Regions from separate parts of the Desulfomicrobium salsuginis genome, predicted to be linked through region 1. Evidence: predicted binding sites of a transcription regulator. Region 1 holds the regulator's gene; each other region holds the start of a gene.
What was found. The regulator sigma-54, encoded in region 1, starts transcription at its own class of promoters, with help from an activator protein. The targets are predictions, from matches to a motif close to CTGGCACGGNNNNTGCTT.
Positions count from the first base shown of each region.

Region 2: a site for sigma-54 is predicted at 3,726-3,743, ahead of ACYQ3G_RS10190 (PEP-CTERM sorting domain-containing protein). Genes of this name have one in related genera too.
Region 3: a site for sigma-54 is predicted at 4,645-4,662, ahead of ACYQ3G_RS06220 (ammonium transporter). Genes of this name have one in related genera too.

Region 1 is NZ_BAAHYA010000002.1:2,067,066-2,072,513, reverse strand. Features, by position in the region: gene ACYQ3G_RS16365 (PTS sugar transporter subunit IIB) at 1-75, opposite strand, end outside; gene ACYQ3G_RS16360 (PTS sugar transporter subunit IIA) at 78-488, opposite strand; gene rapZ (RNase adapter RapZ) at 506-1,393, opposite strand; gene ACYQ3G_RS16350 (PTS sugar transporter subunit IIA) at 1,417-1,866, opposite strand; gene hpf (ribosome hibernation-promoting factor, HPF/YfiA family) at 1,871-2,413, opposite strand; gene rpoN (RNA polymerase factor sigma-54) at 2,480-3,910, opposite strand; gene lptB (LPS export ABC transporter ATP-binding protein) at 4,023-4,745, opposite strand; gene ACYQ3G_RS16330 (LptA/OstA family protein) at 4,742-5,257, opposite strand; gene lptC (LPS export ABC transporter periplasmic protein LptC) at 5,273-5,448, opposite strand, start outside.
Region 2 is NZ_BAAHYA010000002.1:647,491-652,938, forward strand. Features, by position in the region: gene ACYQ3G_RS10180 (PEP-CTERM sorting domain-containing protein) at 1-512, shown strand, start outside; gene ACYQ3G_RS10185 (ThiF family adenylyltransferase) at 658-2,697, opposite strand; gene ACYQ3G_RS10190 (PEP-CTERM sorting domain-containing protein) at 2,806-3,660, opposite strand; gene ACYQ3G_RS10195 (efflux RND transporter permease subunit) at 4,031-5,448, opposite strand, start outside.
Region 3 is NZ_BAAHYA010000001.1:1,380,586-1,386,033, reverse strand. Features, by position in the region: gene ACYQ3G_RS06235 ([protein-PII] uridylyltransferase family protein) at 1-2,430, opposite strand, end outside; gene ACYQ3G_RS06230 (P-II family nitrogen regulator) at 2,467-2,805, opposite strand; gene ACYQ3G_RS06225 (ammonium transporter) at 2,828-4,045, opposite strand; gene ACYQ3G_RS06220 (ammonium transporter) at 4,700-5,448, shown strand, end outside.

The DNA of each region.
Region 1 (5,448 bases):
GGCCCTGATGTGCGGCAGCCAGGCCTCGATGACCTGACCGTGGACCAGTCGGTTGTCGATGCGGAACCAGAGCACGTCTAGGCCTCGCCGATCTTGCGGGTCAGCACCTCGCCCGCGAGCACGATGCCCTGGATGCCTGCGTTTTTGGCATTCTGGGCCAACTGTGTCAGCTCCTGGTCGCGCATGCCGAGGATGCGCAGCAGCATGGGCAGGTTGACGCCGGTCAGGACGTCGACCTTGCCGGGCTGGAGCAGGGACAGGCTGATGTTGGACGGCGTGCCGCCGAACATGTCGGTCAGGATGATCACGCCTTCGCCCGTCTCCATCCGTTTGACGGCGCTTTTCAGGTCCGTCAGCAGGGTGGCCATGTCCACCGCGCCTTCCACCGCCAGGTGGGCGCATTGTTCCTGCGGCCCCAGGATGGTCTGGGCAGCCTCCAGCAGATGCTGGCCGAACTGGCCATGGGTCACCAGAATCACTCCAACCATTCTTCCTCCAGAAAGCGTTATCCGAGACTGAAATGTCGATGCTCCACCGAGACGGTGTACCCGCACGCCCTCAGGTGGGCAAGCACGGCTTCGGTCACGGCCACGGAGCGGTGGCGTCCGCCGGTACAGCCGAAGGCCATGGTCAGGCGGTAGCGCCCTTCCCTGGCGTAGAGGGGCACGGTGAAGTCGAGGAACTCCAAGAGCCTCTTCAGGTACTCCCGGCCGGGTTCGCCGTCCAGGACGTAGCGGGCGATGGCTTCATCCTGTCCGGACAGGGGACGCAGGTCCTCGACGAAATAGGGGTTTGGCAGGAAACGCAGGTCCATGACCGCGTCGGCCTCGGCCGGGGCCCCGTACTTGAAGCCGAAGGAGATGAGGTGCACGCGCATGCCCTGGCTCTGGCTGGCGATGCTGGCCCACTTGTCCTGGATGACGCGGCGCAGGTCGTGGACCGAGTAGTGGGACGTGTCGACGACCAGGTCGGCCTGGTTGCGGATGGGCTCCAGAATCTCCCGCTCCCGGTCCAGGGCGGCTTCCAGGCCCAGGTTGCCCGTGGCCAGGGGGTGGGGCCGGCGCGTGGTGGCGTAGCGGCGCAGCAGAACCTGGTCCGAGGAGTCCGTGAAGAGGATGGTCGGGCGCACCGACAGCTTCTCCATGTCCTGCAGCACTTCACGCCACTGCCCGGCGAAGTCGGGCTGGCGCAGGTCCATGCCCATGGCCAGGCCCGGGTAGTCCTTGGACGGGGACGAGAAGAACAGCTCGATCAGGGCCGGAGCCATGCGGGCCGGCAGGCCGTCCACGCAGAAGAAGCCCATGTCCTCGAAGACACGCAGGGCCGTGCTCTTGCCCGAGCCCGACATGCCCGAGACGATGACGACGTTTTTGAGTTCGCTGCGCTTCTCCATGTGTGACGTGCCCTGCGCGGTTTTCAGACGGACTGCAGCAGCCGCCACAGGCTTTCGCCGTCGGCGGCGTCGGAAAAAGCCTGACGGAAGCCGGTGTCCTTGAGCAGGCGCGAGATTGTGGCCAGGATCTTCAGGTGCAGGCCCACCACGTTGGAAGGGGCCAAGACCGTGAAAAAGATGGTGGCCGGCTTGTGGTCCAGGCTGGCGAAATCGACGCCCTCGCGGCTGCGGCCCACGATGACCATGACCTGGCCGAGGCTGTCCAGCTTCCCGTGGGGGATGGCGATGCCGTCGCCGATGCCCGTGGTGCCGAGCAGCTCACGGTCCATGAGCACCTGGGCCACGCGATTGGCGTCCACGCCGGGAAATTTGGCCGGAAGCGACGAAACGAGTTCGGCCAGGACCTCCTTCTTGGTCCTGGCCGAAAGGTCGGGAATGATCAGGTCCTTGTCCAGATATTCGGCAAGCTTCATGCCCTTATACCCCAGGGTCGATGAGGCCGAAGTCGCCGGTCTTGCGGCGGTAGATGACATTGACGCGTTCGTTCTCGGCGTTCAGGAAGACGAGGAACTCGTTCTCCGTCTTGCCGAGCTGCATGGCGGCCTCTTCGACGACCATGGGTTTGGGCTCGAAGTGGTCGGTCTGCTGGATGCTCTGTCTGCGCTTGCCCGTGGTGTCCTCGTCGAAGCTGATGACGTCCATGCGCACGGTCTCGCCGCCGGCCTTGCGCTTGCTCTTGTCCTTGTCGCGGATCTTGCGCATCTGGGCTTCGAGCTTGTCCCACACCATGTCCACGGTGGAGTACATGTCCTCGCTGTCCTCGCGGGCGGAGATGTGCACGTTCTTGCCGGTCAGGACGACGTCGGCGATATGGCGGAATTTCTCGACTTCGAGGTTGACCTGCAGTTCGGCGTCAGGGGTGCCGGCCATGAATTTGCCGAGCTTGCCGAAACGGTCCTTGGCGTACTTGCGCAGGTGGTCGGAAGGGTCGAAGTTCTTGAAGTTGAAGACTATCCTCATGGAATCCTCCTCGTCAGTTGAGGGTCAACCCCGCGTCTTCCCCGAAGGGCGGCGCGGGGTGGGATATCAAAACACCTGCTTGCGCTTGGATGACGACTCGATGCCCAGAACGGCGCGGTATTTTGCCACCGTGCGGCGGGCGATGTTCACATCCAGCGTTTCCTTCAGCACCGCTGCGATTTTCTCGTCGCTGTAGGGGTGCTTGGGGTCTTCCTCGCTGACCATCTTCTTGATGATGGCCTTGACGGATTCGGAGCCCACCTGGGTGCCGTCGTCCATCTCCAGCGCGGAATTGAAGAAAAATTTCAGTTCGAAGATGCCGTGCGGTGTGGCCACGTACTTGCTCGTGGTGATGCGACTGACCGTGGATTCGTGCATCTCGATGTCGTCGGCCACGTCCTTGAGGATCAGGGGCTTGAGCTTGGTCACTCCGTGCTCGAAGAAGGCCCGCTGAAACCGCACGATGCTCTCGACCACCTTATACAAGGTTCTCTGCCTTTGGTGCAAGCTCTTCATGAGCCACATGGCCGAGCGCATCTTGTCGTGTAAGTACTCCCGGTCCGGGCCCTTCACGGCCAGGCTCGTGTCTTCCATGTAGTAGGGGCTGAGCTGCAGCTTGGGCAGGCCGTCGTCATTCATGACGATGACGAAATCGCCTTCGTACTCGTAGACGAAGACGTCGGGGCTGACGAAGACGGTGTTGTCGCTGCCGTAGCTCGCTCCGGGCATGGGGTCCAGGGTCTGGATGATGTCCAGGTAGGCCTTCAGGTCCTCCATCTGGATCTTGAACTTGCGCAGGAGCGGCTTGTAGCGGCGCTTCTCGATGTCCTCCAGATGCTCGTCGACCAGGGAGATGAGGATGGGGTCGTCCTGGCCCAGGACCTCCAGCTGGATGAGCAGGCACTCCTTGGGGGAACGGGCGGCTACGCCCACGGGGTCGAAGCGCTGCAGGCGGTGCAGGACGGACTTGACCAGGGCCAGGGGCGAAAGGGTCTCGGAGGCGATCTCCTCGGCGCTGGTCGTCAGGTAGCCCAGGGAGTCCAGATTGCCGATGATGGCCTCGCCGATGGCCTCTTCCTCTTCGGTGATGTTGGAGAGGCAGAGCTGCCACAGGAGATGCCCTTCCAGGGATGGCTTGCCCGAGAGCCTGGCCTCGTAGGACATCATCTCTTCGAGGGCCTCGGTCTCCTTGAACTGCACCTGCTTGGTCGTGCTCGAAAAGTCGCCGAGGTAGTTCTCCCAGTCGGCGTTGCGCATGAGTTCGGCGTCGTCGAAGGACACGTCGGCCCGCTGCTCGGCGGGCGGGGCCTGGGCTTCGACCTCCTCGGAGAGTTCCCGCGGCGCTTCCTCAAGCATCGGATTTTCCAGCAGTTCCTGCTGAACGGCTTCGAGGAGCTCGAATCGGGAGAGCTGAAGCAGCTTGATGGCCTGCTGCAGCTGCGGGGTCATGACCAGCTGCTGCGTCAGCTTGAGGTTCTGTCGAAGTTCAAGGCCCATAGTGTCTCTGTCGTCTACGCGTAAAATGCAGTGTTGTCGTCGGCGGATTCATCCAGCAAAGACTTTGCCACAGAAGGCAGGTCGTGGCAATCCTTGGGAAATCGGCACGCCGCTAAAGGCTGAAACCCTCGCCGAGATAGACCTTGCGCGCCCCGGGGTCGGCGACGATTTCGTCGGGGCTGCCGCTCAGGATGATGCGGCCGTCATACACCAGGTAGGCGCGGTCGCAGATCTGCAGGGTCTCGCGCACGTTGTGGTCGGAGATGAGCACGCCGATGCCCTTGGCCTTGAGGCCCTCGATGATGGTCTGGATGTCGTCCACGGCCAGGGGGTCGATGCCGGCGAAGGGTTCGTCCAGCAGGATGAACTTCGGGTCGCGGATCAGGGCGCGGGCGATTTCGAGCCTGCGCCGCTCGCCGCCGGACAGGTAGGCCGCCTGCTGGTCCTGCAGGCGGGTGATGCCGAGTTCGTCCAGGAGCCTGTCGGCCGTGCGTTTCTGTTCCTCGGCCGTGCGGCCGGAGTATTCCAGGATGAGCTGCAGGTTCTGGCGCACGGTCAGCTTGCGGAAGATGGAGCTTTCCTGGGGCAGGTAGCTCATGCCCAGGCGGGCGCGCTTGTGCAGGGGCCAGCGGGTGATGTCCACGCCGTCCAGGGTGACCTCCCCGCGCGTGGGCGAGACGATGCCGGCGAGCATGTAGAAGGTCGTGGTCTTGCCGGCGCCGTTGGGGCCGAGCACGCCGACGACCTCGCCCTGGCGCACGTCGAGGTCGATGTCGCGGACAACGTCGCGGGCGCCGTAGCGTTTGGCCAGCTGGCGGCCGGACAGGATCGTCACGGCTTGAGCTCCTTGGTGTCGGCCGGGGTGTTGAAGATGGCCTCGACCCGCTGCTTGCCGCCCAGGACTTCGCTGCGGTTCTCCCGCATGTAGAGCTTGATGACCTCGCCCTGGATCTTGTTGGCGCCTTCCATGAGCACGGGGTCGCCTTCGAGGGTCAGGATCTCCGTGGCCGTTTCGTATGTGGCCTTGGCGCAGGTGCCGGAGCGTCCCTTGTCGGCCTTCAGGCGGACATTGCCCTGGGAGACGATTTTCTTGATGGAGCTTTGCTGGTCCATGGCGGTCTGGGTGGAGTTGCCTCCGCCCTGCTTTTTGTCGAGGAACACGGTCAGGGTGTCGGACCACATCTCGACGTCCTGGCGGATGACGTGCACCGACCCGGAAAAGAGCACCTGGTCGCCTTTTTGGGTGTAGGTCATGGTGTCGGACGTGATCTTGACCGGCACGGTCTGCTCCGCCGCCCACAGGGGGGCGGCCCATGCCAGGAGGAGAATCAGAATGAGTGAACGCATAGATGTTCCCGCTCGTCAGTTCAGGGTGACCTGGACGTTGCCGCGGGCCAGGATGTCGCCCGTGTCCAGGAAATAGGTCAGGGCGTCGGAACTGCCCTGCATGGAATCGCTTGAAATATCGATGTGGCCGGACAGAACCAAGGTGCGGTTGCCGCCCGTGTAGTCGAGGGTGTCGGCGCGCATGCGGTATT
Region 2 (5,448 bases), 1.4 Mb from region 1:
CGGTCAGCAACCTGCTTGCGTATCTGCTCCAGAACTACCAGACCTCCATCCCGGTGGTCATCTATGACCTGAACCAGGACATGAAGGCCGGCGAGGGAACCGAGTACGTGAGTGGCATCGTCACTATCCGCGAGGCTAACGGCGATGTGGTCAGGTCCTGGTCTTTCGACAATTCGAACAACGGTGTCTACAACCAGATGGATCTGGTCACCGTCCCGGAAACCATCACCTTCCCGATTTCAGCGACCAAGAATGCGACCGTGAACAGCAACATCGGCGGCGGATTCGCAGACTTCCTGCTCTATGCGCCCGATCTGGACCTGGCGCTCTACAACGCCACCGGGCGCACCATCTCCTTCACGCCGTACTTTACGAACCTCAATAACGGACCGGAAGAAATCTATCTTTCCGGTGCGTTCCAGCGCAACATCGTACCTGAGCCTTCGACCCTGATCCTGCTGGGGCTTGGCATGTCGGCCCTGGCTTTCATGGGACGCAGGTTGCGCAGGTAGACGCTCAAGCGCGCCGTTTACAGGGAGGGTCCGAAACAACCACCGTTTCGGACCCTTCATTTTTGGGGTTTGGGGGCTGTTAACTTTTCCGACACCCTGCAGAATTCGGAAGCCTCCGGCCCGGGAGAACGTCGCGGGCTTTATTTCATGGCATGAGAAAGGTGTCGACGCCCTTGCGCAGGGTGCGGTGGCGTATCCCTGGGCCATAGCCGGTGCGGAACAGCATGACCGGGCCCTGACGGTTGAAATTCACGCCTGTGAAGAGCGCCTGCAACTCGTCCCACACCGCCTCGAGCATTGACCTGTGGGCGCCGGCAAAGGCGTCCGCCCCTTCCCACAGCCAGCGTAGCCAGAACAGCGTAACGGCCGTCATGGGCTGCATCTGCAGGCCGTGATGGTCCAGCGCCAGCCAGATCCGCTGCAGCGCCTGCCCGCCAAGCAGAAAGTCGCGCTCTTCGAGACCATCGACGACAACCAGCCCCGCAGCCCCGCTGGCGAGGATGCCGCGGCCCGAGTGCAGGGCTGCCAGCCGTCCGAGGCGCAGGGCATTGGCGATGCGCATGGCCTGCCACGGCCTGGTCAGGCGCAGGAAGACGTCACCGGCCCGGCCGGCCTCCAGGTTCGGCAAAGGCAGGCCGTCCCGCGTCCGCTGTGCGTCGTAGGCGCTGAAGCGGACCATGGAGACGAAATGTTCGTGCAGCCCCCTGTGCTCCGTGCGGATTCTGTCCGCCAGGTAGACCACCCTGGCCAGTCTGCGCAGCTGGCTGCGCGTCGTCAGCAGGTGCAAGTCCGCACCGGGCATGTCAGTCAGGCGAGCCTTGAGATCGTCCTGCAGCCAGGCCGGCAAGGGCCGTCGCGAGTACGGACGGCGGTTGGTGCAGCGCGTCCATATGCAGCGCGCCAGGGGTGAGGGGCCGGGGGCGCCGGGTTCAAATCGCGCCTCGGCCATGAGATTCTCCTGCGTGGCGTCCGGCCGTATCGTCACGGCCGCGCGCAACCCAGCGGACGCGGCTGCCAGGGAAATGTTCTCCAGCGCAGCCCCGCAGGCGATGACCGATGCGGTCTGGCGGATGTTGAAGAATGACCTGTCCGCGTCGGAATCCATGAAGACCTGGATGGCGTTGTCTGTCCGCCGAAAGCGCCATGGCTGGACGTTGTCGCCCGAGGGGGCGCGCACGGCGGCTCGGAGCAGGTAGTCCGCCATCTCGCGGGACGGGACGGCGGATGGCGTGCCGACCGCGGCCGGCATTGGCGGTACTTCCGGCCGGGCCTTGGCCGCGGCGGCGAGGAGCACGTTGCGCACGTACCAGATCTTGAGGCGCTGCAGGGGCGAACGGTTGCCCCAAGGCAGCCTGCCCTGGCGCAGCGTGCGGAGATACGGGTCGACCTGCAGGAAAGAGGGCGCAGGCTTCAGGCCCGGCCTGCCCAGGATGACACGTACGGCCTCGGTCGCGGCGAGGGCGGCGCAAAGCTGGCAGGCGATGCTCAAGGACGGCCCCTTTCCGCCGCGCAGATCCACGCGGGAGAGGTCCATGTAGCCGATCTGCGTCGGCCTGGGCGCAAGGCCCATGGCAAAATGCAGGTACTTCTCCTCCATGGACAGGCTGTCGCGTACGTCGAAGTACTCATCGAAGGACATGCCGTCCGCGGTGAAGACCAGCAACGCGGAGCTGAAGCCCAGGGGGCCGGCGGTGATGACCGGGATGCCCATGGAGCGGGCCATATTGAAAAGCGTGCGCCGGATTTCGAACTGGAAAAAATCGAGGCCGTCGAGGACCGCGTCGACTCCGCTCAGGAATCTGGCCATGTTATCCATGGTCAGGCCGTCGGAGAACGGGTCGATGGACAGGAAGGGGTTGATGGCCAGAGCCTCGCCGATCATGACCTCGAGCTTGGGGCGGCCGAAGGCCGGCACCTTGGCCCCGGCCTGCCGGTTCACGTTGGCCGCCTCGAAGACGTCGAAGTCCGCCAGGTTGAAATTTCCAATGCCAGTGCGCACGAGGTTGAGCAGATGGACGCCGCCGACCCCGCCCATGCCGGGGATGGCCACCCTGGCCCCGGCCAGGCGTTCCTGTTCGCCGGGCGAGAGCAGGCCTATGTTGCGGGAAAATGCGACGTCATGGTAGGCGGCGGGGTCAGGGTAGCCCCGGGCGCTCAGATGATCCAGATGCTCGTTTCGCTTCACGGTCGGCCCCCTGGTTTTGCTGTCGGCGTACGGATAATGCCGGGAATTGTGAGCGCGAAAAGCCGGGAAGAGAGTCTCTTCCCGGCTCGGCAGAGCGATGAGGCAACGTTACTCAGCTTTGCGGCGGCGGGCCATGAAGCCCAGCCCCAGCAGTCCGGCGCCGAGGAGTATCACGGTCGTCGGTTCCGGGACAGGCGCATGGCGGACCGTTCCGGAATTCTCAACGGTCAGGTCGAGTGCGGTCGGAAGCTGGGCGATGGCGGCCAGATCGCCTCCGTCAAAGACCGGGACGGCGCTCAGCAGGTTCGCGTTGATGTCGGCATACCCGAGGATGGAACTCAGATCCGTGAGTTCCTTGCCGTCGATGTACCAGAAGTTGTCGAGGACGCTGGCAAATCCCATGGTGAAGCTGAACGCGCCGTTGAGTTCAGCGCCTTCGTCCAGAAGGAATCCAGTGGCGCCGGCCTTGATCAGGTCGAACGTGGCCAGGGTGTATTCCGGGGCGCCTGCAAGGTCCGTGGAGGCGTACAGGGAAACGCTGCCGATCCCAGGAGTGAAGATGATGTCGTAGGTGTTGCCCACCACATTGTCGATGTAGCCGGCAAGGCCTTCGAATTCGTAGTAGATGTATGCAGCGTCTTCGCCTTTTCCAAAGAACGTCGCTTTGCCGTCCTTGGTGACGATGCCCAACGCTCCGTATTCGGTGAAGGTGTCACCATTGGAGAGCACATGGTCGTCACCGAGGTCCTGCAGGATGTGGGACTTGAAGGGGAAGTCCTCTCCGGCGTTGGTGATGCCGATGACCTCATTGTACGTGACGCTGTTCAAGGGCGTGGTGTTCCCGACATAGGCGTTATAGCCGATGGTGCTCAGATCCCACGTCACCGTGGAATACGCCCACGCGCTTCCGCAGAACAGGGTGGCCATGAGGGCCAGGAATGCAATTTTTTTGAATTTCAGCATACAAGCCTCCCGAAATCTGAAAAAATGTTTCTATCCGGCTTAAGCCAAGCGCCTTTGTCAGGAGAAAGCATATTTCATTCCAGTTGCTTAATATTCCGTATTAATTGAATAAAATTTTAAATTTGGCGCTGTGTGCCGGGGCATCTGTAAGGTCCGTCGACACGTCGGGGCCGCGATATTTTACACCACGCGGAAGCGACGGGGGGCACGGTGCGCGCCGGAAATGACGGAAAGGTATGGACTGCCGCGCTGCGCTCGCAGTGACGAAGCGGGGGGCAGGAGGACACGGGACGTCGGGAGAGGATGAAGGCGGGCAGCACGACCATAAGGCATGGACTGCCTCTCCGCGCTCACGGTGACGTTGCGGGGATCAGGAGGAAGCGGGACGTCGGGAGAGGATGAAGGCGGGCAGCACGACCATGTCGCCGACCCAGGCGGTGATCATGATCACCGCGCTCAGGCCGCCAAAGCTGATGGTCGGTACGAAGCTGCTCAGGACGAGGACGCCGAAGCCGATGACCAGGATGATGGACGAGGAGCAAATGCCCAGGCCCTTCTCCCGCGTGACCGTGCGCAGCGCGTGGGGTATGGGCGTGCCCCGGCCGCGTTGCGCGTTGTATTCAGTCAGGAAATGGATGGTGTCGTCCACCGCGATGCCCAGTGCGACCACGGAGATGAGGGCCGTGGACGTGTTCAGGGGGATTCCGAGGGCGCCCATGACGCCGAAGTTCAGTATGATGGGGAAGATGTTGGGCACGAGGCTCAGCGCTCCGCTGCGCACCGACCCCAGGGCCAGGAACATGATCAGCGTGATGACGACGGCAGCCAGGGCCAGGCTCTCGACCTGCCCCCAGACCAGGGCGTCGATGGTGTTCACGTCCTGAACCGCCCGCCCGGTGATGCGTATCTGCAAATCTGCGTTTTCGTGCCTGGCGAGGAAGCCGCGCAGGGCATCGATGATCCTGGCCTGCCCCGCGGAGCTGTGCTCGGAGATGCGCAACAGGATGCGGGCGTGGTCGTAGTCGGAGGTGACGAATTCGCCGAGTTCGTCCGAATCGTACAGCAGCAGGTATTGAGAGACCAGTTCCCTGCTTTCCGGAATGGCGTGAAACCGGCTGTCCTCGTCGTGGAAGGACATGTTCATGTCCTTGAGGAAGTCCACCATGGACATGGTCTTGTCCACCCCCGGCAACGCGCCTGCGAAGCCCTGAATGTCCTGGATCACGGCCAGGCTCTCCGGTTCACGGAAGGCGTCGCGCCGCGGGGACCGTATGGAGACGTCCACGGTGCCCACTCCGCTCAGGTGCTCTTCGACGTAGCGCAAATCCTGCCGCAACGGGCTTGACTCCTTGAAATACTCCAGCAGGTTGGTTTCCACCCGGATTGTCGCTGCAAAGCCGACGGCCACGGCCACCAGCAACGCCGCGGACAGGGCTATGCGCCGGGGTCGGGCTTCGATGAAATCCGAGAGCCGGGACAGGAAGACATTAAGCCCCTTTGCCTTGAGGCTGTGGATGAAGACGGATTCAGGCCTGCACAAGAGCAGCAGGGGGGGCAGCAGCAGGAAGGAGAAGGCGAACTCGAAGAGCATGCCGGCCGAGGCCAGCCAGCCGAACTCCTTGATGGGCGGTATGTCGCTTACGATCAGCGAGATGAAGCCCACGGCCGTGGTCAGGCTGGTCAGGAAACAGGGGACGATGACCCGCTGCAACACATGCTCCATGGCCCCGGCCGGGTCGAGTCCGCTTTCGAGCAGGCTCCTGTCCAGGTGGGAGAAGATGTGTACCG
Region 3 (5,448 bases), on a different contig from region 1:
TTCGCGGATGTGCAGGATGTCCATGGCCTTGTCCTTCTGCGTGGCAATTTTGGCAAAAATGAGATCAATACCGAGCCGGTAGAGGGAAAGGGACACCGTAGCCAGCAATCCGGGTACGTCCGGTGCCTGGATGGAAAGGACGGTGTGGAAGTCCGAAGCGTCGTTGTCGAAGTCGACGCGCACCAGTTCCGGGTCCAGGGCGAAGACCTTCTTCAGGCGTGGCGGAACCTGCACGGGCAGCCGGTCGAGTTCGGTTTCGTCGCGAAAGAGCCGTTCGAGGGTTGAACGGCAGGCCTGCACGGTTTCGTCGGCATAAAGCGGATCAAGGGGCTCCGTGACCCAAAAAACGTCGACGACGGTCCTGTCGTCCCAGACGCAGAGCTCGGCCGCCAGGACGGACAAGCCGTGCCGGGACAGGGCGGAACAGACGCGGGCGAAAAGTCCGGGCCTGTCCGTGGAGACGAGGGTCAGGCGCAGGGCTTTCGTGCTGGTCTTGTGCTCCCAGGCGAATTGGAACGGCGGGGCATCCTGGCGCCGGGCGAAACTGCGGACGAGTTCAATGTGCTCGACGATGCGCCGGGGACTTGTCTGCATCAGATAGCGTGGGGGCATGAGGCCGAGATAGCGCTCGAACTCGGCAACGGAGAGGTGCCCCGGCCGCTGGGCGCGCAAGGAATCGCGAAGGCGGCTCAGTCGGTGGACGCGGTTGTCCTCGGACAGGAAACCGTATTCGAGCACGCGGCGGGTCTTGAAATACGTTTCGCGCAGCAGGTTCTCGATCCAGGGAGTCCAGGCCTTGGGTCCCGTGGCCATGGAGTCGGCCCAGGTCAGCAGGGTCAGCAGGCGCAGGAGCCGCACATCGCCGAGTTTGGCGGCCAAGCCGTGAATGACGGACTCCTCGCCCAGGTCGCGCCGCGTTGCCGTATGCACAAGCAGCAGATGGTGTTCGACGAGAAAGGCGCACTCTGCGGCAAATGCGGCGTCAAAGCCGAGACGGGCCAGAATGATGCGGGTCATTTCAGCGCCCTTACGGGCGTGGTCGTCGTCCCCCTTGGCGATGTCGTGGAGCAGGGCCGCCCAGCGCAGGCAGGGGGCATCGCCCAAGTCGGCCAGATCGTCGCCGAGGAATTCGTGCCCGGCGTCGAAAGATGCGAGCTGCCTGACTGTTTCGACCAGATGCGGCCCGGCCGGCAGCTTGTGGTATGCGTCGAACTGGACGAGATTTTCGATGCCGCCGAACTCGGGCAGGAAGCTGCGCAGAAAACCCACTTCAAGCATCTGTTCCAACGCACTGGCTGCGGTCGTTCCGCCCAGGATTTCCCCAAAGCGTCCGGCAATGCCCCGTGGCCACCCGGTATCGGGAGCCAACTCGGCCAGGCGGTCCTGAATGATGCGCCGGGTCTGCCAGCCGATGGGCACGCCCGTCTGGGCACTGTGCCGAAAGAGTTCCAGAATGTTGGCCGGGTCGGCCACCAGTACGGAAAAATCGAGCCCCACGTCCCCACTGGCAACCGCGCTTCCGGCGCACAGTGCTTGGGCCTTGCCCAGACAGAGGCGGCAGAGCAGGCTGATTTCGGACATGGCCCTGTGCAGGTCCGACAGGAAACGCTCGACCGCGCACCTGCCGCTGCTCGGGCCATAGCCGAGGGCGCTGGCCAATTCGGGCTGAATCTCCAGGTGCAAGGCGTCGTTCTTGCGCCGGGACAGGCGATGCAGAGCGCTCCTGACACGCGAGAGAAACGCGGCGTCCTGAGCCAGCGCACGACTTTCGGACTCCGACAGAAAGGGCGGATGCTCCCCGTTGCCGCGCCAAACGGCTTCGAGCCAGTGCATGGTCTGCAGGTCCCGTTGCCCTCCCCTGCCCTCTTTGAGATTCGGGGACAGGAGTTGGGAGGTGTCGCCGAAGCGCTGGTGACGCTCCTCGTGCCGCCTGGACAGCCAGTGGACCAACGCGGGACGAACCGGCCGAACCAGATCGCGCTGCACTCGCCGCTGGAACCGCTCGAAATCCTCCGCAACGCCGTAAAGCAGCCGCGCGTCAAGAAGGGAACAGAGCACCTCGTAGTCCGACCCGGCCAGGGAGATGGTTTCGGACACGGTCCTGATGCCATGCCCCACGTCAAAGCCGCTGTCCCAAAGGGGAAGGAATATGGCGGAGGCCAGGGCTTCGGAATCCGCCGCGCCTGGCCCCTTTTCATGGGCTTCAGGCAGGCAGACGAGTACGTCTATGTCCGAAAAGGGATAGAGTTCCCCGCGACCATACCCCCCGACAGCGAGGAGCAAGAAGGGGCCGGCGTCGGGCGCGATAGTCTCGCAGACCCCGCGAATCCAGGCGTCGACCTGAAGGGAAAACCACGCAGGGGAATGCGTATGGTCTGCTTCCCCTGCGCGGTAGGCATCGCGGGCCTGTCGCAATGATTCGATGGTCATGGGGTGAAGGGGCGGGAGGTCGTCCCGCCCCTGCGGCTAGAGGGCCGAAGCGCCGGACTCGCCGGTGCGGATGCGGATGGCGTTGTCGATGGTCGAGACGAAGATCTTGCCGTCGCCGATCTTGCCGGTCTTGGCCGCGGTCTGGATGACGTCGAGGGCCTGGTCGAGGATCTCGTCGTCGATGACGATCTCGATCTTGACCTTGGACACGAAGTCGACCTGATACTCGGCTCCGCGGTACACTTCCTTGTGGCCGCGCTGGCGGCCGAAGCCCTTGACCTCCGTCACGGTCATGCCCTGGATGCCCATGCCCGTCAGGGCTTCCTTGATCTCGTCAAGCTTGTACGGCCTGGTGATTATTTCCACTCGTTTCATGATTCCTCCAAAAGGTTGCCCGTTAGGCCTGATAGGCGGATTCGCTGTGCAGAGCCACGTCCAGACCGGCTTCTTCCTCTTCCTCGGTCACGCGCAGCGACGTGATGGCGCTGACAATTTTCAGCAGAGCATAGGTCACGATGAAAGAAAAGGCCAAGGTCGCCACCACGGACACGAACTGAATCCAGAGCTGGCCGGGGTTGCCGTAGAAAAGGCCGTCTGCGCCGGCGGCGTTGACCGCCTTGGTGGCGAAGAGGCCCGTGGCCAGTGCGCCCCAGATGCCGCCGATGCCGTGAATGCCGACCACGTCGAGACTGTCGTCGAACCCGAAGCGGGATTTGAGGCTCACGCCAAAGTAGCAGAAGATGCCCGCGCCAAGGCCGATGAGCACCGAGGGGATGACGCCGACAAAACCGGCCGCCGGAGTGATGGCCACCAAACCGGCCACGGCGCCAGAGGCCGCGCCCAGGGTCGTGGGCTTGCCGTGAAGCTTCCACTCCACGAAGAGCCAGGCCAGCATGGCCGTGGCCGCCGCCATGTGCGTGGTCACGAAGGCGCTACCGGCCAGCTCGTTGGCGGCCAGGGCGCTGCCGGCGTTGAAGCCGAACCAGCCGAACCACAGCAGGGCCGTTCCGATCATGGTCATGGGCAGGTTGTGCGGCAGGAAGGAGCGCTTACCCCAGCCCTTGCGCTTGCCGATGACCAAGGCCGCGGCCAGGGCGGCGCTGGCGGAACTCATGTGCACGACGGCCCCGCCGGCGAAGTCCAGGGCGCCCATCTTGAACATCCAGCCCCCGCCCCAGACCCAGTGGCACAGCGGGGCGTACACGAACGTGCACCACAGGACGATGAAGATGAGGAAGGCCGAGAAGCGCATGCGCTCGGCAAAGGCGCCGGTGATGAGCGCCGGCGTGATGATGGCGAACATGCACTGGAAGATCATGAAGACCATGTGCGGCAGGTTGGTGGCAATGGACTCGTGAGGCTGCATGCCCACGCCGGACAGGGCCAGGAAGTCCAGCCCGCCGATGAGCCCGTTCAGGTCCGTGCCGAAGGACAGGGAATAGCCCCAGAACATCCAGACCAGAGAAATGACGCCGATGGCGGCGAAACTCTGCATCATGGTGCCAAGGGCGTTCTTGGAACGGGTCATGCCCGCATAGAACAGGGCCAGCCCGGGGGTCATGAACATGACCAGGGCGGAGCAAACGATTATAAAAGCGGTATCGGTCGGATTCACAAAGCACCTCCATTTTTGTCGATACTGAGCAAGGCCGATGCCAACGAAAAAACATATTCAATTACAGCATGATGCCGTTGCTCGGGCTGACCGCGGCCACACGAGAAGATACAATTTCGTGCAGCGATACACAGCAATTTTCCTTTTTTGCAAAACAAACTCCTGGACATGACATCAATCAATGTAACAATGCACATTTTCGTAGCCGAACACGAACTCAAAATTCGACAATACGCATTTCACGCGGGCAGAACACGGAGCGACAACTGCCCACACGAAATAGGGCACCTCGAAATCGTGAAATTCAGAAAGAACGAGTCGGAAAGCTGGAAGATAATGACGAAAGGACAAGCCAAATGTGAACAATTATGTAATACAAAAATGAAAATTTAAATAACATTCTGATCTTATGTAAATAATTATTCTAGACGAAAATGACGTGGCCTAAAATCGCCCAAGAACGAGCCGACAATTACGAATTAAACATTATTGTGAATTACGACTGAATAAACTGGCAATTTCATCGAAAAAAATAACAAATACCGCAGACAAGACCGAGCCAGTGCAAAAAATATCCATAAAAACAAGGAGATAAAAACCTGGCATCCTCCGTGCTTTGTGTGGGTATCAACACTCACCACCACGGAGGACATCATGTACGCGGCAACCAGACAAACATCGACCCTGCTCAGACCAAAAGTCTGGGCTATGACCCTACTCCTGGCAACCATTACCCCGACCCTGGCATTCGCCGAAGGCGAGGCCCTGTCCCAGTCCAACGCAAACCTGCTGTGGACTCTGGTGGCGGCCATCCTGGTCATGTTCATGCAGGCCGGATTCGCGCTGGTGGAGATGGGCTTCGCACGCGCCAAGAACGCCGGCAACATCCTGATGAAGAACCTGCTCGACTTTGCGGCCGGGCAGCCCGCCTTCTTCCTGCTTGGTTTTGGCCTGATGTTCGGGCAGGACATCGGCGGCTTCATCGGATCGAGCGGATTCTTCCTGGCCGGCAACGACCCGACCAGCGACGCGGGGATGTGGAACCTGACCTTCTGGTTTTTCCAGTCCGTGTTCGCGGCCACATCGGCGACCATCATCTCCGGCGGCATCGCCGAGCGCACGAAATTTTCAGCCTACATCATCGTCAGCGTCGTGGTCTCGGCCGTCATCTACCCCATCTCGGGGCACTGGGCCTGGGGCTCCCTGTGGGGCGCGGGCGAGCTCGGCAAGGGCTGGCTTGAAACCATGGGCTTCATCGACTTCGCCGGCTCCACCGTGGTCCACTCGGTTGGCGGCTGGATGGCCCTGGCAGGCGCTCTGGTCCTCGGCCCGCGCATCGGCAAGTACTCCCCCGACGGCAAGGCCAAGGCCATCCCCGGCCACAACATCCCCATGGCCGGCCT